Regions from separate parts of the Amycolatopsis sp. GA6-003 genome, predicted to be linked through region 3. Evidence: riboswitches for the same ligand, from Rfam matches in the RefSeq annotation. Region 3 holds a riboswitch; each other region holds the start of a gene.
What was found. A riboswitch is a leader RNA that binds a small molecule or an ion and turns the genes downstream of it on or off. The one in region 3 is predicted to bind S-adenosylmethionine.
Positions count from the first base shown of each region.

Region 1: linked by a shared signal. The riboswitch ahead of thrC (threonine synthase) and the one ahead of F9C12_RS29150 (methionine ABC transporter ATP-binding protein) in region 3 are both predicted to bind S-adenosylmethionine.
Region 2: linked by a shared signal. The riboswitch ahead of F9C12_RS39725 (aminotransferase class V-fold PLP-dependent enzyme) and the one ahead of F9C12_RS29150 (methionine ABC transporter ATP-binding protein) in region 3 are both predicted to bind S-adenosylmethionine.

Region 1 covers NZ_CP176499.1:8,175,128-8,185,342, forward strand. Annotated here, with positions in the region: gene F9C12_RS36865 (helix-hairpin-helix domain-containing protein) at 1-406, shown strand, start outside; gene F9C12_RS36870 (ComEC/Rec2 family competence protein) at 403-2,781, shown strand; gene thrC (threonine synthase) at 2,806-4,071, opposite strand; SAM riboswitch class I at 4,085-4,218, opposite strand; gene holA (DNA polymerase III subunit delta) at 4,350-5,321, shown strand; gene rpsT (30S ribosomal protein S20) at 5,728-5,988, opposite strand; gene F9C12_RS36890 (EamA family transporter) at 6,382-7,242, shown strand; gene F9C12_RS36895 (VOC family protein) at 7,265-7,639, shown strand; gene F9C12_RS36900 (class I SAM-dependent methyltransferase) at 7,636-8,247, opposite strand; gene lepA (translation elongation factor 4) at 8,364-10,214, shown strand.
Region 2 covers NZ_CP176499.1:8,776,330-8,786,544, reverse strand. Annotated here, with positions in the region: gene F9C12_RS39740 (RluA family pseudouridine synthase) at 1-198, opposite strand, end outside; gene lspA (signal peptidase II) at 195-803, opposite strand; gene F9C12_RS39730 (hypothetical protein) at 1,067-1,312, opposite strand; gene F9C12_RS39725 (aminotransferase class V-fold PLP-dependent enzyme) at 1,564-2,892, opposite strand; SAM riboswitch class IV at 2,933-3,047, opposite strand; gene F9C12_RS39720 (potassium/proton antiporter) at 3,143-4,621, opposite strand; gene F9C12_RS39715 (ArsR/SmtB family transcription factor) at 4,721-5,416, opposite strand; gene F9C12_RS39710 (penicillin-binding transpeptidase domain-containing protein) at 5,513-7,162, opposite strand; gene F9C12_RS39705 (phosphotransferase family protein) at 7,529-8,134, opposite strand; gene F9C12_RS39700 (glycine-rich domain-containing protein) at 8,402-8,872, opposite strand; gene F9C12_RS39695 (helix-turn-helix domain-containing protein) at 9,177-10,215, shown strand, end outside.
Region 3 covers NZ_CP176499.1:6,385,592-6,395,806, reverse strand. Annotated here, with positions in the region: gene F9C12_RS29170 (fatty acyl-AMP ligase) at 1-683, opposite strand, end outside; gene F9C12_RS29165 (ABC-F family ATP-binding cassette domain-containing protein) at 771-2,540, opposite strand; gene F9C12_RS29160 (4-(cytidine 5'-diphospho)-2-C-methyl-D-erythritol kinase) at 2,570-3,538, opposite strand; gene F9C12_RS29155 (hypothetical protein) at 3,660-4,133, shown strand; gene F9C12_RS29150 (methionine ABC transporter ATP-binding protein) at 4,244-5,257, opposite strand; SAM riboswitch class I at 5,474-5,564, opposite strand; gene rsmA (16S rRNA (adenine(1518)-N(6)/adenine(1519)-N(6))-dimethyltransferase RsmA) at 6,313-7,155, opposite strand; gene F9C12_RS29140 (transglycosylase family protein) at 7,248-8,708, opposite strand; gene F9C12_RS29135 (TatD family hydrolase) at 9,058-9,882, opposite strand; gene metG (methionine--tRNA ligase) at 10,173-10,215, opposite strand, start outside.

The sequences.
Region 1 (10,215 bases), 1.8 Mb from region 3:
AATCAGCGTGGTCGGCCACGTGCGTTCGCCAGGACTCGTCACCGTGCCGGCCGGTTCCCGCGTCGCCGACGCCCTCCGCGCAGCTGGTGGAGCTAACCCAGGCGTCGACCTGACCACGCTGAACCTCGCCCGCAAACTCGCCGACGGCGAGCAATTGGCAGTCGGGGTCCCAGCCGCCCAGGCAGCACCGGTCGGCTCCGGAGCCGCAGCCAGCAAGATCGACCTGAACTCCGCGACCGCCGAGCAACTCGACAGCCTCCCGGGCGTCGGCGAGGTCACCGCCCGCCGTATCACCGACTGGCGCACCCAGCACGGCGGATTCTCGAGCGTCGAACAACTTCGCGACGTCGACGGCATCGGCGAGAGCAAGTTCGAAAAGCTCCGCGAGCAGGTGACCGTCGGATGAGACTGGAAACGGAGGAAAAGTCGCGGCGGGACCACGATTTCCGCCTCGTCCCCGCCGCCGTCGCCGGATGGGCGGCCACGCTGGCCGGACTGCAGCTCGGCTGGTGGGTCGCCACCGTGGTCGGAGCCGTCGCGGTCGTCGGTGCCGTCGTACTGCTCGCGCGCGGCCGCACCAGATACCTCGGTGCCGGGGGAGCGTTGCTGCTGGTAGGGCTCGTCGCCGCAATACCGACCGCCCTGCGTATCCACGACGCAGCAGCTGACCCGTTGGGAGCCGCTGCCACCCGAGGCGGCACAGCGACGTTGCGGGTCGAGATCAGCGAGCGGCCGCGCTCAATCCACCAAGCTGGCTATGCCGACCAACAGGCCGGCACCCGGTCAGTGGCGATTCCCGCGCAAGTCAGAACGGCCACAGTGGACGGTCGGCCAGTCGAATCGACCGGCCGGGTGCTGTTGCTGGCACCGGTCGCGGGATGGAGCGGGTTGCTGCCCGGCCAGCAGGTAACCACGTCCGGTCGCCTCCTGCCCGCACGCGGCGGCGAACTGACCGCCGCGGTCCTCTCCGTCCGTGCCGCGCCAGTCGATATCGGGCCAGCACCCTGGTGGCAGCGCGCCGCCGCGGCCTTGCGGAACAGCTTGCATTCGCTGTGCTCGATCCTGCCGGAGGAACCAGCGGGCCTCCTGCCCGGACTGGTGCTGGGCGACACGAGCGCGTTGCCACAGCGGGTCGAAGGGGAGTTCAACGCCTCAGGGCTCACCCACTTGATGGCGGTGAGCGGCGGAAATCTCGTCATCGTCGGCGGAGCCGTTCTGCTGCTGTGCCGGTTGGTCCGCGCAGGCCCGAGGTTGTCCGCCGCGGCGGCCGGTGCCTGTCTGGCGGGATTTCTCGTGCTGGTGGGTCCCGAACCGAGTGTGGTGCGGGCCGGCGTGATGGGCGGTATCGGCTTGCTCGCGCTTGCCCTCGGACGGCGCGGTTCAGCGCTGCCCGCCCTGGCCTTCGCGGTGTGCGTTTTGGTGGCATGGGACCCAACGATGGCGGGAAATTTCGGTTTCGCGCTTTCGGTTCTCGCGACGGCAGGGCTGGTCCTGCTCGCGCCACGCTGGGCAGATTCGTTGGTACGAAAGGGGATTCCGCCCGGGTACGCCGAAGGTCTCGCCGTGCCGTTAGCCGCCTTCGTGGTTACCGCGCCAGTCATTGCCGGGATGGCGGGCACGGTCAGCCTCGTCTCGGTCGTCACCAATGTCCTTGCGGCACCAGTGGTCGCGCCGGTCACGGTGCTGGGCGTGCTGGCAACAGTCGTCGGGCCGTGGTGGCCAGGCGGAGGGCAGGTGCTGATCCATCTGGCCGATCCGGAAGCCCGGTGGCTGCTCACCGTCGCCCGGCATGGTGCGCGAGCGCCTGGTGCGGCGCTGTCCTGGCCCGGTGGCTGGTGGGGCGGATTGTGTGCGGCCGCCCTGCTGGTCGTAGTCGTGGTGGCGGCGCGGTTCCGTCGGCTCCGGTTGCTGGTGGCCATCGGGCTGGTCGTCGTGCTGCTGACGGTGGTCCCGGCCAAAGTCCTGATGCCTGGCTGGCCGCCGGACGGCTGGGCGATGGTGGAATGCGATGTCGGACAAGGAGATGCGCTCGTCCTGGCCACCGCCGAACCCGGCCGCGCCGTGGTCGTCGACACCGGGCCGGAGCCGGGGCCGGTCGACGAATGCCTGCGGAGGCTGGGTGTCGACCGGGTTCCGTTGCTCGTGCTGAGCCACTTGCACGCGGACCACATCGGCGGTCTCGCCTCGGTGTTCGACGGACGGGCGGTAGGCGCGATCGCGGTCGGGCCAGGGCGTGCTCCGGCGTGGGCATGGCAGTCGGTTTCCGGCGAAGCGCGGCGTCGCGGCGTGCCGTTGGCGCAGCTGAGCGAAGGGCAACGGCTGGAGTGGCCGGGGTTGTCGCTGGAGGTGCTCGGTCCGCACTACGCCACCACCCGGGCACCGGCATTGCAGGACGGCACGATGATCAACAACAGTTCGGTCGTCCTGCGCGCGGACACCGACGCCGGCCGGGTTCTGCTGACCGGAGACGTCGAACTGGCCGCGCAAGCGGATCTGCTGGCCGAGGGCGTCGACCTGCGAGCAGACGTCCTGAAGGTGCCGCATCACGGTTCGAGGTATTCGCTGCCGCAGTTTCTCGCGGCGGTGCGGCCGCGCACGGCGTTGATCAGTGTGGGCGCGGGCAACGGATACGGGCATCCGAGCAAGTCCACAGTGGACGTCCTCGGCACGATGGGAGTGCTGGTCGCCCGGACCGATGTGGACGGTGACACCGCCGTCCTGCCCGGAGGAAGCGGACCGGCGGTGGCGCGTCGAGGCGAGCCGCGGGGTCCGCCGCGGTAGTGCGGCGGACCCCGGGCCGGTGCGTCAGTAGCCGAGCGCCTTGGAGACGGCTTCGGCGGACGGCGGCACGGTGGCCTTCGGGCCGATGTGGTTCTCGACCGCGTCGAGGGTCTTGAGGCCGTCGCCGGTGATGAGGAGGACGGTTTCGGCGTCCGGGTCGAGCTTGCCGGTTTCGACGAGCTTCTTCGCGGTCGCCACGGTGACGCCGCCCGCGGTCTCGGTGAAGATGCCTTCGGTGCGCGCGAGCAGCCGGATGCCTTCGACGACCTCTTCGTCGGTGACGTCCTCGATCGCGCCGCCAGTGCGGTTGACCACGTCGAGCACGTACGGGCCGTCGGCCGGGTTGCCGATCGCGAGCGAGCGGGCGATGGTGTCCGGCTTCACCGGCTGGACCACGTCGTGGCCGTTGCGGTACGCGGTGGAGACCGGCGAGCAGCCGGTGGCCTGGGCGCCGAACACCTTGTACGGGCTGGCGTCCACGAGACCGAGCTGGCCGAGTTCGCGGAAACCCTTGTCCACCTTGGTGAGCTGGGAACCGGAGGCGATCGGCACGACGATCTGCTCGGGGATGCGCCAGCCGAGCTGCTCGGCGACCTCGTAGGCGAGCGTCTTCGAGCCCTCGGAGTAGTACGGGCGGACGTTGACGTTCACGAACGCCCACTTCGGGTGCTCGGCGGCCAGCTCGGTGGCGAGCCGGTTCACGTCGTCGTAGTTGCCGTCGACGGCGATCAGGTCGCCGTCGTAGACCGCGGTGGTGAGGATCTTCGCGCGCTCGAGGTTCTTCGGGATCAGCACGACCGACCGCCAGCCGGCGCGGGCCGCCGCGGCGGCGGTCGCGTTGGCCAGGTTGCCGGTCGAGGGACACGCGAGGACCTCGAAGCCGAACTCGCGGGCGGCCGCGAGCGCGACGGCGACCACGCGGTCCTTGAACGAGTGCGTCGGGTTGCCGGTGTCGTCCTTGACCCACACGCGCTTGAGGCCGAGTTCCTTGGCGAGCCGGTCGGCGCGCACGAGCCGGGTACAGCCGGGTTCGGTGTTCGGAGTCTCCTCGACGGTCGAGGGGACGGGAAGGAGTTTCTTGTAGCGCCAGATGTTGCGCGGGCCCGCCTCGATGTCCTCGCGGCGGACGCGGCCGAAGTCGTAGGCGACCTCGAGCGGCGAGAAGTCTTCGACGGAGACGAATTCCGGAGCGAGCGGCTGCCGGTGCCCTTCTTCCTTCGACACCAGTTCGACGGCCGGACCGAGGTCGAGCGTCTTGTTGGCGGAGGTGGCGCTGAGGGCTGCAGTCATCGCGAGGTTCCTTTCCTCATCTGCCCCGCCGAAGCGGGCCGGAATTGGCACCGTGGTCGTCAGCTACCCCGCGATCGCGGGATGACAGGCTGTACGCCGGTTGCCGGGGCTTCGTCGGGCCGTTCCCTCTGCCCCTCTGGATGAGCGGTATTCGGTTGTCGGAGCGCCGGCGGGCGCGTCCTCGGCTACACCGTACGACATCCCGATCAGCTCGTGCCACGGAGGCGGCCCACATCACCGGAGCGGACGGTTCGCGGGCCGGGTGAGAAGATGGCCGGGTGACCACCGCACCCGCGCCGCTGCACCTCGTCACGGGCGAGGAAGAACTGCTCATCGAACGGGCTGTGCGAGCGTCCCTCGACGCGGCCAGGGCCGCGGACCCGACGGCCGACCTGACGCGGACGCGGGTGTCCGATCTCACACCGCCCGCGCTCGCCGAGCTGGTCAGCCCGTCATTGTTCGCCGAGGGGCGGGTGATCGTGCTGGAGTCGGCGCAGGACATCTCGCAGGAGCTGTCCGACGCGGTCCTCTCCTACGCGAAGGCGCCGGCCGACGGCATCGTCCTCGTCGTCGTGCACAGCGGCGGCGGCCGGAGCAAGGCCGCCAAGGCGCTGCCGGGCGCGTTGAAAAAAGCGGGCGCGGAAATCACCGAATGCCCGAAGCTGACCAAACCGGCCGAGCGCGAGGCGTTCGTCCGCAACGAGGTGCGCCGGTCAGGCGGCAAGATCGACGCCGCGGGCCTGATGGCGCTGCTCGACTCGGTCGGCTCGGACCTGCGCGAACTGTCCTCGGCGGCGACGCAGCTGGTCGCCGACACCGGGGGAGTCGTCGACGAGCAGGCAGTCCGCCGCTACCACACCGGACGCGCCGACGTGACCGGCTTCGCGGTGGCGGAAAAGGCCGTCGCGGGCGACCGGGCCGCCGCGATGGAGTCGCTGCAGTGGGCGATGCAGCTGGGCGTCCCGCACGTCCTGGTGGCCGACGCGCTCGCCGACGCGGTGCGCACGATCGCCCGCGTGTCCGCCGCCGGGCGCGGCAACCCGAACCAGATGGCGGGCGAACTGGGCATGCCGCCGTGGAAGATCCGCAAGGCGCAGGGCCAGGCCCGCGGCTGGGGCCAGGACGGCCTGGCGACCGCGATGCGCGTCGTGGCGAGGCTGAACGCCGAGGTCAAGGGCGCGGCGGCGGATGCGAACTACGCCCTGCAGCGCGCGGTCCTCGACGTGGTCGCGGCCAGGGGAGACCGCTGACTTCGAGGCGGTCCCGCTTTGGCGGAGTCGTCGCGGGGAAGCCGGTGAACGCCGCCGGGGCTGTGCGGTTGCTACCGAAGGGCACCGCTGCCCCTCGGGATGACGGGGTCACCTGGCGGGAGCCGTGGGGAGCTGGTGACGCCGCCGGGGCGGTGCGGTTGCGGCCGAAGGGCACCCCTGCCTCCCAGCCGACGGGACCACCCGGCGGGAGCCGCGAGCAAGCCGGTCAACGCCGCCCGGACCCGGTGATGGCGCCCGAGGACACCGCTGTCCCTCGGCTGACGGGACCACCCGGCGGGAGCCGTCGGCAACCAGGTGAACCCGGCCGGATCCGCAGCGGCCGCGTCCCCAGGGCACGGAAAAGGCCCGGCAGCCGAAGCCGCCGGGCCTTCCGGAAAGACTGCGCTCAGAGCTGGTTCACGCGCTTCGCGAGAGCCGACTTCTTGTTCGCGGCCTGGTTGGCGTGGATGACGCCCTTGGTGACGGCCTTGTCGAGCTTGCGAGCGGCGTCGCGCTGCAGTTCGAGGGCCTTGTCCTTGTCGCCGGCTTCGGCGGCCTCGCGGAACTTGCGGATCGCGGTCTTCACCGAGGACCGGATCGCCAGGTTGCGCTGCCGCGCCTTCTCGTTCGTCGTGATGCGCTTGACCTGCGACTTGATGTTGGCCATGGAGGCGTTCCTCTTTCACTCGGTGAAGGTCGCTGCCGCGTTCGTGTGGCTCCAAGCCGACCCCGAGGGACCAGCCGGGTTTCCTCCCTGACGGAATGCCGCACGGCAACAGTCGGAAATCTTAACAGCCCTGCTCGCGGCCCCGGCGAGGGCCCCGGAGCCGGAAATCGCGCGGCATCCCGGCGGCGGCTCCGTTACGGTGGGTTTCGGTAGTGCCTAGGGTTCCGTCGCCTGCCCGTGGTCCCGCGGAGCGGGTCGCGAAGACAACGAGGGCGGGCGGGCCTGGTCCGAGCGGCACCTTCGGCGGGGCGCCGAGCCTTGCCGTTCATCTGACGGGACAAAAGCCTGGAGGACCCGGTCTTCAGCGTGCGCTGAAAACCTGAAGGGGTCCGGATGAACACCACTGCCCTCGCCATGGTTCTCGTCGCCGCGGTCGTGCACGCCGGGTGGAACCTCGCCGCCAAACGGGTTTCCGGCGGTCCGCGGTTCGTCTGGCTGTACTACACGGTCTCGGCGGTCGCGATGCTCCCGGTGATCGCGGCAGCGCTGGCCGTCGAACCGGAACGTCCACAGTGGACTTGGCTGCTCGCCGCCGCGGGCACTGCGGTCCTGCACGTGGCGTACGGGATCGTGCTGCAGCGCGGATACGAGGTCGGCGACCTGTCGATCGTCTACCCGCTGGCGCGCGGCACCGGCCCGCTGGTCTCGGTGCTCGTGGCCGTCACCGTGCTGGGAGAACGGCCGGGGGTGCTCGGGCTGATCGGCGCTTTCCTGGTTGTCGCCGGCGTCCTCGTGATCAGCCTCGGCGGCAGCACCGGCGACGCGAAAGCCCGGCGCGCCGGGGTGTTCTACGGCGTCGCCACCGGCGTGGTCATCGCGGCTTACACGCTCTGGGACGCGCATTCGGTCACGTCGCTCGGCGTGCCTCCGCTCGTCTACTTCGGCGGCGGCGCGATCGGCCAGAGCATCCTGCTCGCGCCGGCCGCCGTGCGCGGCCGGTCCGAGATCAAGCGGCTGTGGCGCGACCACCGGCGCGAGGTGCTGATCGTCGGACTCGCCTCGCCGGCCAGCTACCTGCTGGTCCTGTACGCCCTGCGGATCGCGCCGGTCAGCCTCGTCGCTCCGGCGCGCGAGCTGTCGATCGTCTTCGGCGGGGTCGCCGCCTGGCTCGTGCTCCGCGAGCGCAACGCGGTCCGCCGGCTCGCCGGATCGCTGGTCGTGCTGGCCGGGATCGCCGCGATTGCGGTCGCCTGAGCGGCTCGGGTAGGCAGGAGCCATGGACGTACTGAGCAGCCGGGTGCTGATCCACCCCCGCGACCACGAGGTGTCCACCGCGTTCTACCGCGACGTCCTCGGCCTCGCGATCGAGCGAGAATTCCCTGGCGGCACGCGGTTTTTCGCCGGCGGCGGGTCGATCGAGGTGGTCGGTGAGGGCGAGGCCGGGCCCGGTCCGGACGTCAACCTGTTCCTGCAGGTCCGCGATCTTCCGGCGACGCTGGCCGAACTGGCCGGGCGCGGGGTCGAACCGGTGCGCGAGGCCCGGCGCGAACCGTGGGGCACCGACGAGGCGTGGATCGCCGACCCGGACGGGCTGCGGATCGTGCTCGTCGAGGTCCCGGAGGACCACCCGTTGCGCCGCGACCAGCGCTAGCCCGGTTTCACGGCCCGCAGCTGGGCGGCGAGCGCGGCGAACCCCGGCGGGTCCCAGGTCCAGGTCTGCAGGTCGGTGAATCCCGCCGCGGCGGCTTCGCCGGCCAGCTCGTGCCGGGTCACCGGAAGCCATTTCTCGTGCGCCGAGAGCAGCAGCCGTCCGCCTGGCCGCAGCACGCGGAACAGCTCGGCGAACGCCGCCGGGCGGTCTTCCCAGAACTGGACGTTGTTCACGGTCAGCACGACGTCCGCGGACGCGTCCTCGCAGCCGGTCCGGGCCGCGTCGCCCGCGCGCACCTCGGCGCGGTCGCCGCAGCGGTCCGCGCAGAGATCCCGCATCTGCGGGGAGGGCTCGACGCCGATCACCTCGCCGGCGAGTTTGCTCGCCGCGTCGAGGCCGACCCCGGGACCGGGGCCGATGACCAGGACGGTCTCGTCCGGTTCGAGGCGCGCGAGGTCGACGACGCGGTGCTCGGTCGCGGCGTTGCCGATCGCCATCAGCTTGCCGCCGAGCCTGCCCAGCAGGCCGCTGGGGTGGCCGAAGGCCCGGTCGAGCGCGGCGTCGAGGACGCCGGGGCCGGGCGGCGAGGGGGAGGGTGAAGTGGTCATGCTTCGAGGTCATCACGAGACGCGCGGGGCCGCATCGGGGATGACCCCCACCCGCACCCGGAGGTCCATGGGACGATGGGGTACGGACATCCCCCACCATCCCGAGGACAGCCCGAGTGACAGCGCCCAAGACGTTCGCCGACACCACCTTCACGCCGCCGGAGTTGATCCGCAACTTCTGCATCATCGCCCACATCGACCACGGCAAGTCGACGCTGGCGGACCGGATGCTGCAGCTGACCGGCGTCGTCGAGGAGCGGGCCATGCGCGCGCAGTACCTCGACCGCATGGACATCGAGCGGGAACGCGGCATCACGATCAAGGCCCAGAACGTCCGGCTGCCGTGGCAGGTGGACGGCAAGGACCACGTCCTGCACCTGATCGACACGCCCGGCCACGTGGACTTCACCTACGAGGTCTCGCGCGCGCTCGAGGCGTGCGAGGGCGCGATCCTGCTGGTCGACGCCGCGCAGGGGATCGAGGCGCAGACGCTCGCGAACCTGTACCTCGCGCTCGAGAACGACCTGCACATCATCCCGGTGCTGAACAAGATCGACCTGCCCTCGGCGGACCCGGAGAAGTACGCGGCGGAGATCGCGCACATCATCGGCTGCGAGCCCTCGGACGTGCTGCGCGTGTCGGCGAAGACCGGCATGGGCGTGACCGAGCTGCTGGACGAATGCGTGCGCCAGGTCCCGCCGCCGGTCGGCGACGCGGACGCGCCCGCCCGCGCGATGATCTTCGACTCGGTCTACGACACCTACCGCGGCGTCGTCACCTACATCCGCGTGGTGGACGGCAAGATCACGCCGCGCGAGAAGATCAAGATGATGTCCACCGGCGCGACGCACGAACTGCTCGAGGTCGGCATCATCTCGCCGGAGCCGAAGGCCAGCAAGGGACTCGGCGTCGGCGAGGTCGGCTACCTGATCACCGGCGTGAAGGACGTGCGCCAGTCGAAGGTCGGCGACACCGTGACGTCCGAGCGCAACGGCGCGAAGGAGCCGCTGGCCGGCTACCGCGACCCGAAGCCGATGGTGTTCTCCGGGCTGTACCCGGTGGACGGCTCGGACTACCCGGAGCTGCGCGAGGCGCTGGAGAAGCTGCAGCTCAACGACGCCGCGCTGACCTACGAGCCGGAAACGTCGGTCGCGCTGGGCTTCGGCTTCCGCTGCGGCTTCCTCGGGCTGCTGCACCTGGAGATCACCCGCGACCGGCTGGAGCGCGAGTTCGGCCTGGACCTGATCTCCACCGCGCCGAACGTGGTGTACCGGGTGGTGCTGGAGGACCGCAGCGAGGTGATCGTCACGAACCCGTCGGACTGGCCGACCGGGCTCAAGATCGCCGAGGTGCACGAGCCGGTGTCGAAGGTGAGCATCCTCGCGCCGTCGGAGTTCGTGGGCACGATCATGGAGCTGTGCCAGGCGAAGCGCGGCACCCTGCTGGGCATGGACTACCTGTCCGAGGACCGCGTCGAACTGCGCTACACGATCCCGCTCGCGGAGATCATCTTCGACTTCTTCGACACGCTGAAGTCGCGCACGCGCGGCTACGCGTCGCTGGACTACGAGGAGTCCGGCGAGCAGGTGGCGGACCTGGTGAAGGTCGACATTCTGCTGCAGGGCGAGACGGTGGACGCGTTCTCCGCGATCGTGCACAAGGACGCTGCTTACACCTACGGAAACCGCATGGCGACGCGGCTGCGCGAGCTGATTCCGCGGCAGCAGTTCGAGGTCCCGATCCAGGCCGCGATCGGCTCGCGGATCATCGCGCGCGAAACGATCCGCGCGATCCGCAAGGACGTGCTGGCGAAGTGCTACGGCGGCGACATCTCGCGGAAGCGGAAACTGCTGGAGAAGCAGAAGGAAGGCAAGAAGCGGATGAAGACCGTCGGCCGGGTGGAGGTGCCGCAGGAGGCCTTCGTCGCGGCACTGTCCACTGAGGACAACGGGAAGAACAAGAAGTAGT
Region 2 (10,215 bases), 2.4 Mb from region 3:
TTCCGGCAGCGTCACCTCGAGCAGCCCGCCCGCGGCCAGCCGGTCCGATTTGCCCGCCGGACGGCCGTCGAGGAGCACGTCGCCCGCCGCGGCGAGGTCCGCGACCGCGGTGCGGGACAGGCCGAGCAGTTTGGCGAGCCCGGCGTCGACGCGCATCCCGTCGAGCCCGTCCGGGACGGGCAGCATGCGCGCGCTCACTCGGAGTCCTTCTTCTTGCCGCGGGTGGAGGTGCCGTCGTAGTCCTTGCCGAGCAGGGACAGCAGCACGATCAGCGCGCCGCCGACGCAGATCGCGGAGTCGGCGATGTTGAAGATCGCGAAGCCCTGCCCGTTGGGCACGAACGCGGAGATGAAGTCGACGACGTGCCCGCGCAGCGGTCCGGGCTCGCGGAAGAACCGGTCGGTCAGGTTGCCGAGCGCGCCGGCGAGCACGAGCCCGAGGCCGATCGCCCAGCCGACCGAGCGCAGCCGGCGCGAGATCCACACGATCGCGATCACGACGCCGATCGCGACGAGCGCGAGCACCCAGGTCATGCCGGTCGCCATCGAGAACGCGGCGCCCGGATTGCGGGTGACCTGCAGGTAGATCAGCCCGCCGAGGATCGGCTTGGGCTCCTTGCCCTCGAGGTTGGCGACGACGAGGTTCTTCGTGATCAGGTCGATCGCCCACAGCAGCGCCGCGACCGCGAACACCACCCAGACCCGCCGCTTGGGCAGCGGCGAGGTTTCCTCGGCAGCCCCCTGCTCAGGCGGTTCCGCAGACGGCTCGACCTCGGATTCGGACGGCGAAGGATCGGTGCTCACCCCTCCATTGTCCACAACCGCGCCCGAGCAGGTCACAGCGGCAGTCCCCGGCCGGAATCCGGTCGCCCGGCGCCCGCTGGTTCCGCCTGTTTCGCCGTCGTGCCCGCCGAGATCCCCACCCGCGCCGCCGCGGCGTGGACCCCGCCGACTGTCTCCCGCTGTGGGCGGCCCACTGGCGGGCCTGTCCCGCACCGAACCGCGAGAAATCCACGACGGTCAGCAGGCCGCCCTAGCCGACTGCCTCCCCCGCGGCGGCGACGCCATCAACCGCGTTCCCCGTCGTCGAGTTTGAAATGATCAGTCAACCGGTCGATGGTGAATTTGTTGCTGAGACGGCAAGCGCTGTGCTGATTGGCGAACATGCCGCTCTGCCAAAAGCCTTCGGTCCGGTCGCGGACGGCCACCCATTCGACGGGGACGACGTACTCGGCGGTGTCGTTCGTCGACCAGCCAGGTGCGAGCGAGGTACTCGTGTCCGCCGTCGCGGTAATAACGGAAGAAGACGACATTGATCGGCACCCCGTAGCTGGTGTTGAGGTAGGTGACGATGCGCTCGGTCGCGGAGTCCGCCTCGGCGGCGACTACGGACAAGCGGTGGTCCCTGTTCAGTTCTTCGGGCGGATTGCTGCCCAACCTCCAAGACGTGCAGTGCGCCGTCTCCGTCGACTGCGGGCAAGTCGATGATTTTTCCGAAGCTGGTCGGCACTTTGCTGCCGATCAGCAGCAACCGAGGACCCAAGATGTCCGGGTCCGCCTTCGATCAGGAACAGAAACCGGGCAGCTCCCGCGTGTCCCCCACCGGCGCCCACCGGCCGTCCACCTTCGCGTACTCCCACCGGGCGCCCCGGGCCACGATCTGTCGCAGCGCCAGCACCAGCCGGTCCACGTGTTCCTCGGTGCTCCCCAGCCCCAAGCTCACTCGGACGGCCTGCTGGCCCTCGCTTCCGGCTTCACGGATCAACCGCCGGGCGGCCACATGCGCGCAGAATGCCCCGTCCCGCACGCCGATTCCGTACTCAGCCGACAGAACCGCCGCCAGCCAGCCGGGCTCGAATCCGTCGACCACGAAACTGACCGTGCCGACCCGGTCCACCGGTGCGTCGAAGAAGCGCAGCTCGGCAAACCCGGGCAAGCTCTCGAGACCCTTGCGCAACCGCTCCAGCAGCGCGGCCTCGTGCGCACCAACGGCATCCCAATGCGCCGCCAGCTGCTCGCAGGCCACGCCGAGCGCATACACGCCAACGGTATTCGGCGAACCGGCCTCGTGCCGTTCCTCGCCGGTGTTCCACACCACGGCTTCCTCGGTCACCAGTTTCGTCGCACCGCCGCCGGCCAGGTACGGCTCGGCCGCCCGCAGCCAGTCGCTGCGGCCGATCAGCGCGCCCGCCCCGAACGGCGCGTACAGCTTGTGCCCGGACAGCGCGACATAGTCGACATCCAGCTCCCGCACCGAAATCCTCCGATGCGGAGCGAGCTGCGCGGCGTCGAGCGCGACCCGAGCACCGTGTTTCCGGGCCACCGCGGCGATTTCCGCGACCGGCAGCAGCTCGCCGGTCACGTTGGACGCCCCGGCGACCACCACCAATCGCGGCCCCTGCGGACATTCCGCCAGCGCTTCGTCCACAACGGACACCGCGGCGAGCCGGGTGCGCGGCAGCCGCACGCGCCGGACGTTCGGGCCCCGCCACGGCAGCAGGGCCGCGTGGTGTTCGCTGTCGAACACCACCACGGAAGTCTTGCGCGGCAACGCTTTCGCCAGCAGGTTGAACGCGTCCGTGGTGTTGCGGGTGAAGATCACCGAATCGCCGCTGCGGGCGTCCACGAACCGGCGCAGCACGTCGCGGGTCCGCTCGTACAGCCGGGTGGAGACCTGCGAAGCGAAGCCCGCGCCGCGATGCACGCTGGCGTACCAGGGAAGGAACTCGTCGACCGCCGTGCGCACCGCGTCCAGGCAGGGCGCGCTGGCCGCGTGGTCGAGGTTGGCGTAGCCGATGTCGCCGCCGGTGACCAGCGGGACCCGCAACGCGGCACCAGCGACAGCGGGAACAGCAGAAACAGTTTCCGTGGACCGGTCGAGTGCGAGAGTCATGACGGTGCCTCCTCGGCGTTCCGGGGGACCCCCGGCGAGGGGCCCGCGCTTGCCCGCCGCACTGCGCGACCGGCCTGGTCCTCACCCGGGGCACCCCACCGCGGTAGGAGGGTTGCCGGCCAGCAAGCCGGGGCTTCGCGCTGGCACTCATGACCTGGAACCGAAGATAGCGGAAAACCCGCGAAGAAAGCCAGCCCCGTCTCGTGATCTGAGACGGCGGTCACCCGACAGTCTACAAAGGACAGAAGGGTCAGGCCCCGGATTCCCCGTGCCAGCGGGCGAGGCGGCCGGCCCGGTCGACGGCCCGGATGCGCCGTTCGGTCGCGTCGCGGTCGGCGGCGGTCGTGACCACGAGAAGCTGATCCTCGACCTGCAAACGGCTCGTTTTCTGCGGGGTGAAGCCCGTCCCGCCGCGCACCACGAGGCTGACCGTCGCCCCGGCGGGCAGCCGCAGCTCCGACAGGTACACGCCGTGCAGCTTCGACCCCTTCTGGATGCGCACCTGCAGCAGTTCCGCGCCGAGTTCGTCGAGCGGCGCGGCGTCGACCTCGATCTCGTGCGCCTGCGTCGCCTTCGTCAGCCCGAGGATCCGCGCGAGCGGGCTGAGCGTCGCGCCCTGCAGCAGGGTGAGCACGATGACGAGCACGAAAACCGCGTCCACGAGCCGTTGCGCGCCCGGCACGCCTTCGGACAGCGGGATCATCGCGAGCACGATCGGCACCGCACCGCGCAACCCCGCCCACGACAGGAACGTCTGCTCCCGCCACGGCAACCGGAACGGCAGCAGCGACAGGATCACCGACAGCGGCCGCGCGAGCAGCAGCACCACCGCGCCCGCGACCAGGCCCGGGATGAGCGTTTCGAGCAGCCGGGTCGGCGACGCGAAGAGACCGAGCAGCACGAACAGCCCGATCTGCGCCAGCCAGCCGAGCCCTTCGGCGAACGACAGGGTGTCCGACCGGTGCGGCAGCTTGGAATTGCCCAGCACCAGGCCCGCGACGTAGGTGGCGAGCAGGCCGGACGCGTGCGCCAGCTGTCCCGAGGAGTACGCGAGCACGCACACCGCGACCGTGGCGAGCGGGTACAGGCCGGTCGCCGGAAGCGCGGCCCGGCGCAGCGCCTGCGCGCCCAGCCAGCCGAACGCGAGGCCGAGCGCGAGGCCGGCGAGCAGTTCGTAGACCACCAGCAGCGGCAGCGACCAGTCGACGGCCTCGCCGGACGCGAGCACGACGACCGCGATGTAGGCGGGCGCGTCGTTGACGCCGGATTCCAGCTCCAGCGCGCCGACGAGCCGTTTGCCCACCCCGGCCGTGCGCAGCACGGAGAACACCGCCGCCGCGTCGGTGGACGCGAGGACCGCGCCCCACAGCAGAGCGAGCCGCCAGTCGAGGCCGAGCAGCCAGTGCAATGCCGCGCCGGTGACCGCGATGCTGATCACCACGGCCACTGTGGACAGCAGGATTCCGGGCCCCAGCGAGGGTTTCACCGCCGACCAGCGCGTGGTGAGCCCGCCTTCGGTGAGGATCAGCACGAGCGCGGCGAGCCCGAGGGACTGGGTGAGCGCGGGATTGTCGAAGCGGATGCCGAACCCGGCCTCGCCGAGCACGACGCCGATCCCGAGATACAGCAGCAGCGACGGGAAGCCGAGCCGGATGGACACCCGCACCGCGACGACCGAGACGACCAGAACCAGCGCTCCGACGCCCAGCAGCACGGGAAGCTCGTCCACTCTGGCCCTCCCTCCCGGTCGCCCGCAGGCGTCCAGAATAGTGAGGCAGGGTCCGGTTCCCGAGCGCGCACCACCGGTGCGGGGGACGGCGCAGGTGTGTTACGACGCCTCGGCGGCACTCACCGTCGCGAGATCGACACCGAGCGCGGCGAACGGCCCCTTCGCGCTCGGCAGGACCCGGATCGCGCGCTGCTGGTCCCGCGTCAGCCATCCCGCCTCGACGGCCCGCTCCAGCACCGCCGCCGGAACCGCGCCGGCCAGGTGCTCCCGCCGCTCTGTCCAATCCAGACAGTCGCGCAGCAACGGCCGCCGCGGCCGATCCGGCACCGCGACGCCGAGATCGGCCAGCACGTCTCGTCCGGCGTCGGTGAGCGCGAGCCCGTCCGACACGTCGATCAGGCCCCGTTCGACCATCCCGTCCCGCAAGGCGACCCCGAGCGTCCCGGCCAGATGGTCGTAACAACTGCGCGCGAAGGACAACCGCTGCACCCGCAACGAAGTCCGCAGCCCGGACGGCCGTTTCAGTTCGGCATGCTGCGCCAGATGCTCGATCAACTCCGCGACCCGCGGATTCGCCAGCCGCACGTACGCGTGCCGCCCCTGCTTCACCCGCGCGACGAACCCGGCCTCGGCCAGCCGCGTCACGTGCTCGCTGGCCGTCGAGACCGCGATCCGCGCGGCGGCGGCCAGTTCGCCGACGGTCCAGGCGCGGCCGTCGAGCAGGGCGAGGCACATGGTCGCGCGGCTCGGATCGGCGAGCACTGCGGCGACTTCGGCCAGTCCGACTGTTTCCATACGGCGAGGGTAGAGCGGGCAAGGTTCGGCGGCGGCCGAAAAGTCGCCTCGTGAGTGTTCATCCCGGTTAGAACCGGGATGAACACTCACGAGCCGCTACAGCGCGTCGAGGAACTTCGCGCCCAGCGAGACCGCCGGTTTGGAGTCGTTGGCCCCCTCCAGGAACACCGCGAACGCCAGGTCGCCGCGGTAGCCGACGAACCAGCCGTGCGCCTCCGCGCCGTCGCCGAACTGCGCGGTGCCGGTCTTGCCGAACACCGGACCGGAGTGCGAGAGGCCGGTCGCCGTGCCGCCGGTGACGACCTCGCGCATCATCCCGCGCAGAGCCGACAGCACCGATCCGGACGGCGGCTGGTAGCCGGTGTTGACCTTGGTCCCGCCCTCCCACAGCCGCGGCACGACCGCGCGCCCGGACGCCGCGGTCGCCGCCAGCACCGCCGCTCCCATCGGGCTGACCTGCACCTTTCCCTGTCCGATGCCGTCCTCGACCTGCTCGTCCGCGTTCGCCGCCGGGTCGACGCGGCCCAGCTCGGTGGACAGGCCCTCGATCGCGAAATCGGCGTTGAGGCCGAACTGGGTGGCCGCCTTCGCGAGCCCATCGGCGGGCAGCTGCGACGCGAGCCGGCCGAACGTCGTGTTGCACGACTTCGCGAACGCCTTGTGCACGGTCGTCGTGCCGAGGTCGAAACCCTCGTTGGAGAGCGTGCGGGTGCCGATCCGGTCGGTCAGCGGGCACGGCACCGAGGAATCCGGCGTGACGAGCCCGGCTTCCAGCGCCGCGGTGGCGGTGACGATCTTGAACGTCGACCCCGGCGCGTACTGGCCGCTGAACGCCGACGCCGCGTTGGTGACGCTGGCGTTCTGCGCCACCGCGAGCAGATCGCCGGAAGACGGCTGGACCGCGACGAGGACTGCCTTGCCGCGGTATCCGTCGACCGCTGCCTGAGCGGCGTTCTGGGTCGCGACGCTGAGCCCGGTGACGGCCGGTTTGTGGTCGCCCTCGGGGTTGCCGAACAGCGTCTCCAGGCTCTTGCCCGTGGCGTCCACGCGCTCGACCGCGAACGCTTGCGACGCTTGGCCGTGCCCGGTGAGCGCCGAACGGAGCAGCGGGAACACCTCGTCGTCAGCCAGTTTCAGCCCGCCGCTGCCGGAGACGACGACCGGTTTGCCGTCGCGGTCGACCACCGCCGGAAGGTCCGAGGACGCGATCGCCAGCCGCTGGCCCGCTTCCAGCTTGGGGTGCAGCACGGTCGGCGCCCAGTGGACCCGCCACTTGCCCTGCGCCTGGACGAGGCCGAGGCTGCCGGTGTACGTCCAGCTGCGGTTCGGACCGAGGTTCCAGGTGATCGTGTAGGCCGCCGTGGCCTTGTCGCCCTGTGCCGCGCCGACGTCGCCGAGCTTGGCGGTCAGCTCCTTGGGCCGGAGCGTCGCCCACGCGTCCTGCAGCGCGGAAGAGGCGTCCGTCGGGGCGTCGGTGGCCTTGCTGGCGGCGTCGGGGTCTTTCCCGGCGAAGGCGAGCAGGTAGGTGCGCGCCGCTGACGTCGGGTCGCCGGGCTCCGCGACCGTCTCCGTTCCTGGCGAGGCCGCCGTCGATCCCCCTCCGTTGAGCAGCACGACCGCCGCCACCACGATCGCGACCACGGCCAGCGCGCCCCCGATCAGCACGCCCTTCTTCCCGGCAGGACTCACCGTCGCCTCCCCCTCGCCCCACGCGGTCCGCCCGCGTCCCTGGCCCAGCTTGCTCATCGCTGGAGGGAACCGGGCGTTACCTCGGGGAATGGGACGGATTCGTGATCAACGCGGTGCAGTATAGGTCGTTATACGTCCGCCGCCGGTCCGCGGGTCAACGATCCGCGGGCCGGAGGGCAGTTTGGGACCAGTCGGGGACGTGCCGCGCTCAAAGCCCGCCTGAAGGACCCCGATCACCGGCGAGCGGTGGCGCGGTGCTCCTGCTGTCCACGGTGGGCCTTCTGCTCCGCGAGATGGCCTCGCCCGGGACGCGTCGTCGGCTGTTTCGGAATCCCGGCTGCTCGTTCGCAGGGTAAACCTGCTGGTCACCGCCGGGATCCGGACGGCAGACGCACCCTTTTCGCTGCCTCCTGGCCTTCCGGATCAAGTCGCCAGTCGGTACCGGACGTACTGCCGGGCAACGTCGGTGAGCCCGGGGAACGCGCCGCGGTAGGCCCACATTCCGAAGACCAGCACCGCGAACGCGGTCACTGCTTCGGCGGGGGCGTCTCGGTACGCCGGGATCGCGTTCGCCCATTCTTCGGCCTGTTGCGGGGTGTGGCCGTCGGCGACGAGCCGCAGCACCAACGCCGCCGGGTCAAGCCATGGCGCGCCGACGCTCGACCACGCCCAGTCGACAACCCGCGCGCGGTCGGAGACGAGAATGTTGAGCGGGTGCAGGTCACTGTGCACGAGGCTGCTTCCGTCAACGGCCTCGATCCCGCGCCGCTCCCAGTCCAGCAGTTCAGGCAGGTGGGCCTTGTCCCAGCCGTCAAGTTCGCGGTCCGATTCGGACAGTCGACGCCAGGGGGCGGACCACGCCCATTGGTCCATGGACTGCTCCAGTTCGACGGGGGACGGGGTCAGCTCCCGTGTCATCGCAGCTACGGTCTCGGCGACCATCGGGAGGTCCGGCGATCCCGGCGCGAGGCTGGGGTGATGCCCGGTGACGGCCTCGAACCCGAGCACGTGCCACCCCTCGGCGGTCACTTCCCAGAGGAGGCGCGGCGCAGCAGAATTCGGCCGGGCCCCGACCCGTGCTTCCGTCTGCTGCGCCCGCGCTCGCCGTGTGCCAGCCAGGACGCCCTTGACGAAGCAAGGGCCGTGCGCGGCCTGGAGCGTTGCCAGGAAATCGGAGTTCCGGCCGTTGTCCGGGGAAACCGTCGCGGCCACGGGACCCGTCCGTTCTTCGATCGCTCGCCGGACGGCAGCGGGAAGGTTCGCCCAATCCTGGCTGACCATGTCTGCCTCTTCGGTCTAGCTCCGCGCGGAAGACGGCGGCGGGTCGTCGGTGCACCCGTTCTTGCACTGGGAACACTTGGCGCACTTCGCCGCGCCAGTGAACCACAGGGGCTCGTCCACCGCGAACCCCGCCGCCCGGATGGCGCCGGTGGTCCGGCGCATCATGTCGACGAGCGGAACGTCCCCGATTTCGTCTCTGTCATTCGGGACGTGGTGGATGAAGCTTCCGGAAACCCGGTCGCAGAATTCCGCGTATTCGTGCGTGTACAGAATGAACGTGTGCCATCCGATATCGACGGTTTCGCTCGGCGCCAGAGGGCGGCTGGTCCGGGCGCACGCCGCGAGGAACGCAAGCGCCTGGTCCATGATTCGTCCCGCGTACTCCAGAGAAACGACGTTCTCTGTCGAGATGCGGGCCCGGAGCCTGCGGAACAATTCCTCCGGGATGAGCCCCTGCCCGGTCAAGTCCCCTACCGCAACAGTCATATGCGAACATCCTTCCGATCTGGTTGTATCCGTTGCCTTGCGTGCCAACGAAAACCCGGCGACCGCCGCCGGGACCACTACAGTCCAGCGGTCTTTTTCGTTGCCGCGCATGGAACCCGGCCGGTGCGGAGCCGATTCGCGGACCGTGCGCGGAAGGTCTCCCCAGCATGATTCGCGCGGTCATCGCCTGTCCCTCGCGTCCGTACCAGCCCATGCCCTCTACCTTCGGGACCAGCCGGACCGATGAACAGACGTTTGCCGTCTACCGTCGTCTACAGTCAATGGCGAGCACAGGGGGTGACGGATGGACGACCTCGCAGCACGGCTCCGGCGCGCACGCACCGACGCGGGGATGAGCCTCGCGGCTTTAGCCGCCCGCACCCACTTCAGCAAGCCGCTGCTCGGGTTGCTCGAAACCGGAAAACGCACGATCAGCCCGGAACACGTAGTCGCCTACTCCCGCGTCCTGTGCGTTCCCGTGACGGCCCTGTACGGGGCCCCGGACGACCCATTGCGCATCGCGCACGAATGGCTGGTGTCCGAGACTCCCGCAGCCCGGCACACGGCCGCCGGGCGACGCGTCGGCCCCAGCCTCGCCACCGAACTAGAGGAACGCGTCGTCGAGCTGCGCCACCTCGACGACGTGATCGGCGGGGGCGACCTCATCCCGCTCGTGCGCCGCGAACTCGCCGACGCCGAACGGGTAGTGAACGAGGCCAGCTACGACGAGGACACCGGCCGCCGCCTGCTCACCGCAGTCGGCGAACTCGCGCAGCTCGCCGGATGGGTCGCCAGCGACGCCGGACAGTACGCAGAAGCACAGCACGTGTACCTGTCCGGCGTGTCCGCCGCCCGCGACGCCGGCGACCGGGCACTCGCCGGGCAACTCCTCTCCAGCCTCAGCTACCAGGTGGCGAACGTCGGCGACCCGGCCGACGCCGCCCTGCTCGCCCGGTCCGCCGTCGCCGGGGCCCGCGACGCCACCCCCACAGTCCGCGCACTGCTGCTCGAACGAATCGCGTGGGCATCCGCCCGGTCCCGCGACACCGACAGCACCCGCCGCGCCCTCGACTCCGTAGACGACGCCTACGCCGCCCGCAGCACCGGCACGGAAGAACCGGAATGGGTGTACTGGCTGGACCGGAACGAAATCGACGTGATGGCCGGACGCTGCCTCATCGAACTAGGCGAACCGGCACGCGCGGAACCTCTCATCACCCACGCCGTCGACGCTACGCACCGGAACACGCCCGGGAAGTCGCCCTGTACCGGACCTGGATCGCCGAGGCATACGCGCGCTCTGGGGACCTCGACGCGGCCCGCTCCGCACTACGCGCTGCCCG
Region 3 (10,215 bases):
TTGATCAGTTCGACGCCGAACGTCATCGGCACGGTCAGGAAGCCGACCATGCCCATGTCGTGGAAGGTCGGCAGCCACGACACCATCACGTCGGTGTCGAACTCGAACTCGGCGCGGTCGACCATCGCCTTGACGTTGGTGTACAGGTTGCCGTAGGTGATCCGGACGGCCTTCGGTTCCGCGGTGGATCCGCTGGTCAGCTGCAGCAGCGCGGTGTCGCTCTCGGCGGTCTCCACGATCTCGGCCAGCGGCTGCGCGGCCGCGAGTTCGGAGATCAGCCGGTAGCCGATGCCCTTGCCTTCCAGCACCGGGGCGAGCTGGTCGAACGGTTCGCCCAGCACGACCAGTTCGGCCCCGATCATCGCGAGCACCTTCACCGTGTCCTCGGCCCATGCGGCGAGGTCGGTGCGCGGGGTCGGCTGGTGCAGCATCGTCACGCTGCCGCCTGCGAGCCACACCGCCTGCACGGTCGGCGCGATGAGCACCGGCGCCGCGGCCAGCACCGCCACCGCGCTCCCCGGCGCCAATCCGCCGCTGACCAGCCCGCCCGCGATCCGGCGCGCTTCGTCGTGCACCTGCGCCCAGGTCCGGCGCACCGGCTCCTTGGGCTCGCCGGTCACCATGCCGCGCCGTTGCCCCCGGTCCGCCGCGTTCCCGACGAGTGTGTCCACAAACCGACTCATGTGCGTCAGATTACTGTCCGGTTTTTCCGGGCCCGCCCGCGGCGGCGTGAACAGCGGATGTCCGGCGGCAGACAGCGTGCGGACGGGTCACTCAGCGAGTTCGGACGTCTCCAGCCACCGCGCCTCGACGTCGTCCTTCTCCGCCAGCACGGCCTTCAGTTCGGTGTTCAGCTCGATCAGCTTCTCCGGGTCGGTGGCCGCCTCCGCCAGCGCCGCGTGCAGTTTCTCCTCGCGCTTCGCGAGCTGGTCCAGCTTCCGCTCCAACCGGCCCAATTCCTTTTGCGCCGCACGGGTTTCCGCCGCGCTGCGCTTGGCCTCGGTCTTCTCCGCCGGGGGTGCCTCGCGACGCGGCGCGGCTTCCTTCGCGCGGGCGCGGCGCTGCAGGTACTCCTCGATCCCGCCCGGCAGGTGGGTGACCTTGCCGTCGCCGAGGAGCGCGTACGTCGCGTCGCAGACCCGCTCGACCAGGTACCGGTCGTGCGAGACCACCACCATCGTGCCCGGCCAGCCGTCGAGCAGGTCTTCGAGCTGCTGCAGGGTGTCGATGTCCAGGTCGTTCGTCGGCTCGTCCAGCAGGAGCACGTTCGGCTCGGCCATCAGCAGCCGGCACAGCTGCAGCCGGCGGCGTTCGCCACCGGAGAGGTCGCCGACCGGCGTCCACTGGCGGGCGGCGGGGAAGCCGAGCTTCTCGCCGAGCTGCGACGCGGTCATCTCCTGCTTGCCGAACACGACCCGGCCCGAAACCTGCTCGATCGCTTGCAGCACGCGAAGATCGGCGGGCAGGTCGTCGAGTTCCTGGCGCAGGTGGGCGAGCGCGACCGTCTTGCCCTGCACGCGCCGCCCGGTCGACGATTCGACGTCGCCGCCCAGCAGCTTCAGCAGCGTGGTCTTGCCGGAGCCGTTCACGCCGACCAGACCGATCCGGTCGCCCGGGCCGATCCGCCACGTCACGTGGTCGAGCAACGTCCGGTCGCCGACGGACAGCGAAACGTCTTCCAGCTCCAGCACCGTTTTGCCGAGCCGGCGTTTCGCGAACGCCATCAGCTCCACGGAATCGCGCGGCGGCGGCACGTCCGCGATCAGCGCCTCGGCGGCCTCGACGCGGTAGCGCGGCTTCGAGGAACGCGCCTGCGGGCCGCGGCGCAGCCACGCCAATTCCTTGCGCGCCAGGTTCTGCCGCTTCTCCTCCGCGGTCGCGGCGAGGCGGGCCCGTTCGGCACGCGCGAAAATCCAGTCGGCGTAACCGCCTTCGTACTGTTCGACCCGGCCGTTCGCGACCTCCCAGGTGAGGCTCGCGACGGTGTCGAGGAACCACCGGTCGTGCGTCACGACCACGACCGCGACCCGGCGGCCCAGCAGGTGGTCGGCGAGCCAGCGGACGCCTTCGACGTCAAGGTGGTTAGTGGGCTCGTCCAGCACCACCAGGTCCAGTTCGCCGGTCAGCGCGGCGGCCAGCGCGACGCGCCGGCGTTCGCCGCCGGACAGGTTCGCGGTCGGGGTGTCGAGGCCGATCGCGGTGATGCCCAGACCGTCCACAATAGACCGGACGCGTGCGTCGGCGGCCCATTCGTGCTCGGCTCCATAGCGCTGCAGCACGACGTCGCCGACCGTGCTTCCGGCCGGCAGTTCGGTGCGCTGGGTGACGACGGCCATCCGCAGCCCGCGCACCTGGCTCACCCGGCCGGAATCCGGCTCGCTCAGTCCGGAAAGGACTTCGAGCAGCGTCGTCTTGCCGCCGCCGTTGAGCCCGACGACGCCGATCCGCTGCCCCTGCGCGACCCCGAGGGAAACGTTGTCCAGCAACGGCTTCACGCCGTAGGACTTGCTCACCGATTCCAGGTTGACCAGGTTGGCCATCCGGATCCTTTCCACTGTGGACTATTGATTCAGGCGTGCACGCGCGGCGGCGCGTTGCGCGGGGCGTCGTCGCCGCCCACCACGCGCGCGCCGGGCACCGGGCCGTGCGCGACCCGCACCGTCCGGCACACTCCGGCACCGGAGAGTTCGGCGGCCACCTCGACCGCGGTTTCCGCGTCGGAGCACAGGAACGCGCAGGTCGGCCCGGAGCCGGACACGCATCCGGCCAGCGCGCCCGCGTTCACCCCGGCACGCAGCGTGCGGCGCAGGCCGGGCCGCAGCGACACCGCGGCCGCCTGCAAGTCATTCCCGAGCAAGAGGGCGAGCTGGCGAGGATCTCCCGACGCGAGCGCCTCCACGACCGGCGTGTGCGACCCGATCCGCGGCGGCTTGCCGTCGGCGCGCAGCCGGTCGAGTTCGCCGAACACCTTGGGCGTGGACAGGCCTTCCTCGTCGAAGGCCAGCACCCAGTGGAACGTGTGCCGCGCGAGCACCGGCACGAGCTGCTCGCCGCGGCCGGTGCCGAGTGCGGTGCCGCCATACAGCGCGAACGGCACGTCGCTGCCCAAGCGGCCGGCGATGGCGGCCAGCTCGTCGCGCGTGACGTCGAGCTTCCACAGCGACGAGAGCCCGACCAGCGCCGCCGCCGCGTCCGCGCTTCCGCCCGCCATGCCGCCGGCGACCGGAATGCCCTTGCGCAGCACGATTCGCACCTTCGGCTCATCCGCGTCCGGCCGTCCGGCGTAGGCGGCCAGCTCCCGGGCCGCGCGCCAGGCGAGGTTGGCGCCGTCGGTGGGCACCGTGCGCTCCCCCTCGCCGTACACCTCGAGCCCGGGCTCGTCGGCGGCCGCGACGGTCACCTCGTCGGTGAGCGAAAGCGCCTGGAAGACGGTGACCAGCTCGTGGAATCCGTCCGCCCGCAGGTCTCCGACGGCCAGGTGCAGGTTGACCTTGGCCGGGACCCGGACGGTGACTGGTGGTGGAACTACGGCGAGCACCCGTCCAGCCTACGTGGCTGGCCCGCGCCAGGTCCCGCCAGGAGAAAACGTCGGCACGGAAGTTCCCCCAGTCGTCGCCGCGGAGTGGCCAGACGAGCTAATTTGGAACTACTTTGTAACTATGCGCGCGCCCGAGGTGAACCTGTCCGAGCTGTCCCTGCGCCCGCGCCGGGTGGTGGAGCGGCTCGAGGCCGCGCCGAGCCGTTCGGTGCGGATTCGCCGACGGGAGAAGGACAAACCCGATCTGCTGCTCGTCACCGCCGAGCGCGCGGAACAGGCGGTGGCCGGGTTTTCGGCGACCGTCACGCTCCTCGTGGAGCTGATGCGGCGCAGCGCCGAGACGGCCGCGCTCGCCGCCGAGGCGCTGCCCGCCGCGTTCCCGTGGGCGCGGTACCTGTCGACGGAAGAGCTGCACGCGTTCGCCGGCGAATTGGTCGAGACCTTGGAACGAGCCGAATCCCTCGGCAGCCCGGTGCCGTTCGCCACGCTGGTGGCGAAGTGGAAGCAGACCGCCGAGGCACACGCGGATCCGGAACTCGCGGCGATCTTGCGCCGGAACGACCACAGTGGACAGACTTCAGGACGGTTGTCCTGAAACTTTGCCCGTGTGTCCTGATTCCTCGGGCGGCGCGTCCGGCGGAGACGGCGAGGGCCGCCCCATCTGGATGGGGCGGCCCTCGGAAAAACGGTTCGGCGTAAGGGAAATCAGGCGGCGACGACGCTCTGCGGACCGCGAGCCGGCTGGATCACGTGCGCGCCCCGGTCGGAGATCCAGGACAGCGCGGCGTCGGCCCGCTCGCCGCGGACGCCGAGGCGGAACCGGGCGATCGGGGTGTCCCCGACGCGGGTGAGGCCGCCGCCGATGGTGGCGAGCTCCACGTCGAAGCGGCTGGCCGCCTCGGGCAGCAGCGCGCCCACCGACGCGAACCCGATCAGCACGACGTCGACCGCGCGGTCGTACTTCGCGGCCTGGGCGCGCGAGGTCTCGATCGACGGCAGCACCGCCTGCGCGGTCCAGCTGTCCGGCGTCGAGATCAGGTCGAGCACCGTGCCGCGCTCGACGACCACGCCGTTGTCGAGCACCGCGACGTCGTCGCAGACCCGGCGGACGACGTCGGCGTCCGGGGTGGTGACGACGACCGTCACGCCCAGTTCGGCGCGCGCCCGGTCGAGCACGGCGAGCACCGCGCCGGCGTCCTCGGCCGCGATCCCCGCGGTCGGGTCGTCGGCGAGCAGCACGGCGGGCCCGGCGGCGAGCGCCTTGGCGACCGCGACCCGGCGGAGCTGGCCGTCGGTGAGTTCTTCCGGCTTCTGCGCGGCGCGGGCGGTGAGGCCGACCAGGTCCAGCAGCGAGCCGACCCGGCTGCGCCGCTGCGGTCCGTCGACGCCGAGCTGCTCCAGCGGGCTGGCGATATTGCCGGCGATGGTGCGCTCGGCGATCAGCTCCGGCTTGGTCCCGACGACGCCCAGCTGGCGGCGGATCTCCCGCAGCCGCTTGCCGTCGAGGGTCGCGGTGTTGAGGCCGTCGAGCCGCACGACGCCGCGGTCGGGACGCTCCTGCAGCGCGATGCAGCGGGCGAGGGTCGACTTGCCGGAACCGGACGGACCCACGACCCCGAACAGCGAGCCGGCTTGCACGTCGACGCTCACGTCGCGCAGCGCGGCGACCCGGCTTCCGTGGAAGGGAAAGGATTTGGACACGTTTTCGACAGTGATCACGAAAGGGCTCCAGGCAAACGAGGCGCGGCGGGAGTTTCCGGGCGCGCCAGGCGTCATCGAATTACCGTCCACAGTGGACGGCGCAAGAAAGTGCGGAAAAAACGATCAGGCGATGACCATGGAGCGTCGACACGCACATACCGAGCGGCGACCTTCGTCGACTACGCGCCGGCGGGTCAGCAGGAGCGGGCGGGTGACCCTCTTCATCGAAAACAGCCTCCATCGGTCCTGGCGGTAGCACCTGCCCTGCGGAGGGTGGTTGCTGCGACTTCGGCGAGCCAGGTCTCTCAGTCGCTCGGGATGGACGCTTTCGAGTAAAGCCGATCCCATTGGCTGAACGCAAGCGCGTTGGTGCAGATCACACGTCTGGTGGTGCCCGCATCCCGGGACCCGGCGTCCAGGACCCGAAAACCCGGAACCTCGGTCGCCGAACAGTGCCTCGACCTGCGAAACCCGGGCGGCGGGCCACGGCGGCGAACTAGTTCGTTCCACTGTGGACGATCAAAGAGCTTTGTGGAACAAGAGTTTTCTCGTTGTCAAGTGGTGGCTTGACGCGGGGCGCGAGGCAGGGCTGCCCGCGGCCGAAGCGGGGTCGAGATAGGTCAGGGAAGCGAAGCACCTTCGGGCGGCACCGCTGAACAATCGGGGGTGCGGAGCACTCAAGCTCCCCCGAATGCCGAGGGGGTGGCGAGGCGCTCGGCACAGGTGGAGGGCGGTTTCCGCGGTCCGCGCACGATCACCGAGAGTAGCTGTCTGTCCATGGATGCCCCACACTCAGCGACGACGCAAGATCATCGGACAACACAGCGGAACCAGTGGCTCGCATCCGGAATACCTGCCGCGAGGCCGCCGTTAGAGGTCACAACGCACGGGGAGTTCCGCGACTGGGAGGTGCTCGCGTTGCCTTGCTGCCACTGGTATCGCTTCTTGGACGCGAAGTAGGCCGCTGGAATCCCGACCAGGAATCCGGCGAAGGAGAACCCCGCGACGTACGGGCCGCCGACGAGCTGGGCCTTGCGGCCGAACCTAGCCCGCCGTCGCGGACGGGGTCCCGGTCAATGACCGGCAGCCGCGATCCGCGCGAACGCGTGCACGTCCAGCTGTTCCCCGCGTGTCTTCGGGTCGATTCCCGCCTCGGCGAGCAGCTCGCCGGCCCGCTCGGCGGAACCGGCCCATCCGGCCAGCGCCGCCCGCAAAGTCTTGCGCCGCTGCGAGAACGCCGCGTCGACCACCGCGAAGAGCCGGGCGCGATCCACTCCGGCTACCGGGTCGGTCCGGGTGAACGAAACCAGTGCGGAATCGACGTTCGGCACCGGCCAGAACACCGCGCGCGGCACCGCGGCGACCTTCCGCGCCGGGCCGTACCAAGCGAGTTTCACGCTCGGCACGCCATAGGTGCGGCTGCCCGGCCCCGCGGCCATCCGGTCGGCGACCTCGGTCTGGACCATCACGAGTCCGCTGCGCAGCGACGGCAGCTCGGCCAGCAGGTGCAGCACCACCGGCACCGCGACGTTGTACGGCAGGTTCGCCACGATCGACACCGGCTCAGCCGGGAGGTCGGCGGCCCGCACCCGCAGCGCGTCGGCTCCGACCACCGTCAGCCGGTCCACTGCCTCCGGGGCGCGCTCGGCGACCGTGCGCGGCAGGCGGGCGGCCAGCACCGGATCGATCTCCACCGCGACGACCTGAGCGCCCGCGGCGAGCAGGCCCAGCGTCAGCGACCCGAGCCCGGGTCCGACCTCCAGCACGACGTCCCCCGGCCGCACGCCGCCGAGTTCGACGATGCGGCGGACCGTGTTGGGGTCGTGCACGAAGTTCTGCCCGAGCTTCTTCGTGGGCCGCACATCGAGTTCGTCGGCCAGCCCGCGGATTTCGGCAGGCCCCAGCAGTTCCACCACCGGACGAGCCTACCCAGCGGCGACGCGGCGGACGAAAACAGGCGGCCGGGAGCGCGAGGCTCCCGGCCGCCTGCCGGAAAATCAGAGCGTGCTCAGGCCTTGTAGCCGCAGCCCCAGGCGCTGTAGCCGCCGCGCGCGTCGCGCACCCGCTCGGCGATCGCGATCTGCTGCTCCCGGGTGGCCTTGTCCGCGGTCGGGGCGTACTGCCCGCCGCCGTAGGCGTTCCAGGTCTGGCGGTCGAACTGGAGGCCGCCGTAGTAGCCGTTGCCGGTGTTGATGGACCAGTTGCCGCCCGATTCGCACTGCGCGATGCGGTCCCACACGCCGGTGTCGCCGATCGCCGGCGTCGGCGGCTTCTTGGTGCCGACCTTGATGATCTTGGCCTTGGCCTCGACGAGGACCTTCTCCGAGACCTGCTCGCGAGCGATCTCCTCGCCGTTTTTCTTCGTGACCTTGTAGGTCACCAGCTTCTTGCCCGGCGTGCCCGGGTCCTCGACGCTCTGCTGGCCCTGCAGCTGCGTCGGGTCGTCGACCTTCTGCACCTCGGGGTCGATGGTCTCTTCCTGGTTGACCATCGACACGCCCATGCGGCTGACGTGGACCTCGGCGCCGTTCTTGAGGCTGACGTCGAGGCCGCCCTCGATCGCGTCGTCCGGGCCCAGGTTCAGCTTCAGGTCGGAGACGAGCTCCTTGGTGGTCACCGCGTTGGTGCTCACCTGGCGGGGCGCGTTGGTGCCGTCGAAAAGCGTGATGTGCTTCAGGGTCTTGACCTGGACGGTCGAGCCCTCCAGCGGCAGTTCGCCGGACGACGGCATCGACGTCCACGCGCCCTGGGAAAGCATGCTGCCCATGCCGAGCTGGTTCATGGCCTCGCCGAGCGTGGTCGCGCGGACCCAGGAGGGCCGGGACACGCCGTCCACGACGAGGTTCAGCTGACGGCCGCGCTCGAGCTTGATGACGCCGCCGTCGCCGACCGCCGCCTGCGGCGAGGGCGAAAGCGCGTCGTGCTCGCCGACCGACAGGCCCGCGTCCTCGAGCACCTCGCCGACGGTGCCGCCGAAGCTGTGCACGGTCTGCTGGTGGCCGTCGACGTCGACGGTGATGCTCTTGTTCATCGCGAGCGCCGCCGCGCCGCCACCGCCGACGGTGACCAGCAGCGAGAGCACGGCGCCCTTGAGGAAGCGGCGCTTCCAGGTCTTGGTCGCCTCGCGCAGCCCTTCCTCGACCGCGGCCTTCTTGGCCTGCGGGGAGGCGGTGCGGTCCTGCTCGACCTCGTCCGGGAGGACGAGCGGCGGAAGCATCGTGGTTTCCGCGTTGATGAGCCGGATCAGCTCGTCCACGTCGACGTCGATTTCCGACATCAGCGCGTCGGCGTCCGGGCCGAGCGCGGCGAGCACGTCCTGCTCGGTCACGCGGAGTTCGTCGGAGAAGTCAAGCTGCCCGTAGGCGGTGTCCTCGAGCTCGCGGTCGAGCACGGCCACCGAAGATTCGGAGGAGGAGAAGTACGCCGTACCCGCGTCAAGACGCGAGTCATCCTGCCGACTACCAGTCACCGGGTCGTTCCCTTTCCCAAGACACCGCGCGTCGTGCGCGCGTCGTCCTTCGTTCGCGACGCGCCCTCAGGCGCGCCTCTCAAGTCCGACACCCCCAGCCAGCGCCATCGTCACGGTTCCGAGTCGTACCAACCCCGGTTCCGCTTCCCCGACGTGCACTGACGTGACTGGTGGGCGTATCAGCCGGCTTCGCTGCGCGATACCGACCGGCACGATCACGGGACAGTAACGGGTGTTGGCAGGTTGCGCAAACACCCCCCGGAGTGTCGTGACTTGCGTCACTCATCAGGTGGACGAATGCGGGGTCTCGAATGTCGCAATCCGTGCAACCCGTTGTGACACTACGGAATCACGCAGGCAGCCGATATGCGCGTTCGGCAGTGGTCCGGACCGCTTCGGCCACCTCGTGGACGGCTTCGCCGCGAAGCTGAGCGAGGAACCGAACGGTATAAGCAGTGCAAAACGGCTCGTTCGGCCGCCCCCGATAGGGATGAGGCGTCAGAAACGGCGCGTCAGTCTCCGCGAGAAACTGCCCGCGCGGCACGATCCGCGCGGCCTCGTGCAGCCCGCGCGCGTTCTTAAAGGTGACAGTGCCTGCGAAGGACAGGATGTAGCCCTTGTCGATACAACGGCGCGCGATGTGCTCGTCGCCGGAGAAGCAGTGGAAGACGACCGTCTCGGGCGCACCTTCCTCGTCGAGGATGCGAAGCACGTCCTCGTGCGCGTCGCGATCGTGAATCATCAGCGCCTTGCCCAGCCGCTTCGCAAGATCGATGTGCCATCGAAACGCGGCTTGCTGCGCATCGTGCGGCGAGTAGTCCCAGTAGTAATCGAGCCCGGTCTCGCCGACCGCGACCACCCGCTCCCCCCGCGCCAGACGCTCCACTTCGGACTGTTCGGCAACCCCGAATTCCTTGGTACGAGTAGGGTGGATCGCCACCGCTGCGAACACCCGCGAGTCCCAAGTGGACGCCTCCGCAGCCCAACGAGCAGCAGCGAGATCATCCGCGACAGTGACCACCCGAGCAACCCCAGCCCGCTCGGCACGATCAACCATCTCGGCAACGTCGGCAGCAGTCTCCGCACCACACGCGTCGAGATGAGTGTGCGCGTCAACCACCGTCACCGGCAGCCGATCAGGAATCGGGGGGAGTTCGCGCTTCTCGTCACCCATAGCACCCAAGCTACTGGGCCCCCACCCGCAGATGCCGTGAGGGAACCCCCACAGCCCCCTGATCCCCCCAAGTTCCCCTCACAGCCCTAAACCGCCGCCACTGCACCCAAACAGCGAGGCACCCAGCCCCTCCCCCGCACCCCGATACGAAGCCGCCCTGCGGTTCGGGGGTGCTTGTCAAGGCATCTTTCCCGCCTTGACAAGCACCCCCGAACCGTCAGCACAATCGGGCTTCGGGGTGCCCCACGCAACCCCGCAGCAATGTCGCCGCCAGGCGACGAGCCGAACCCTCAATCAGTAATGATAGGAGCCCACTCCGGCCCAGTCTCCCCC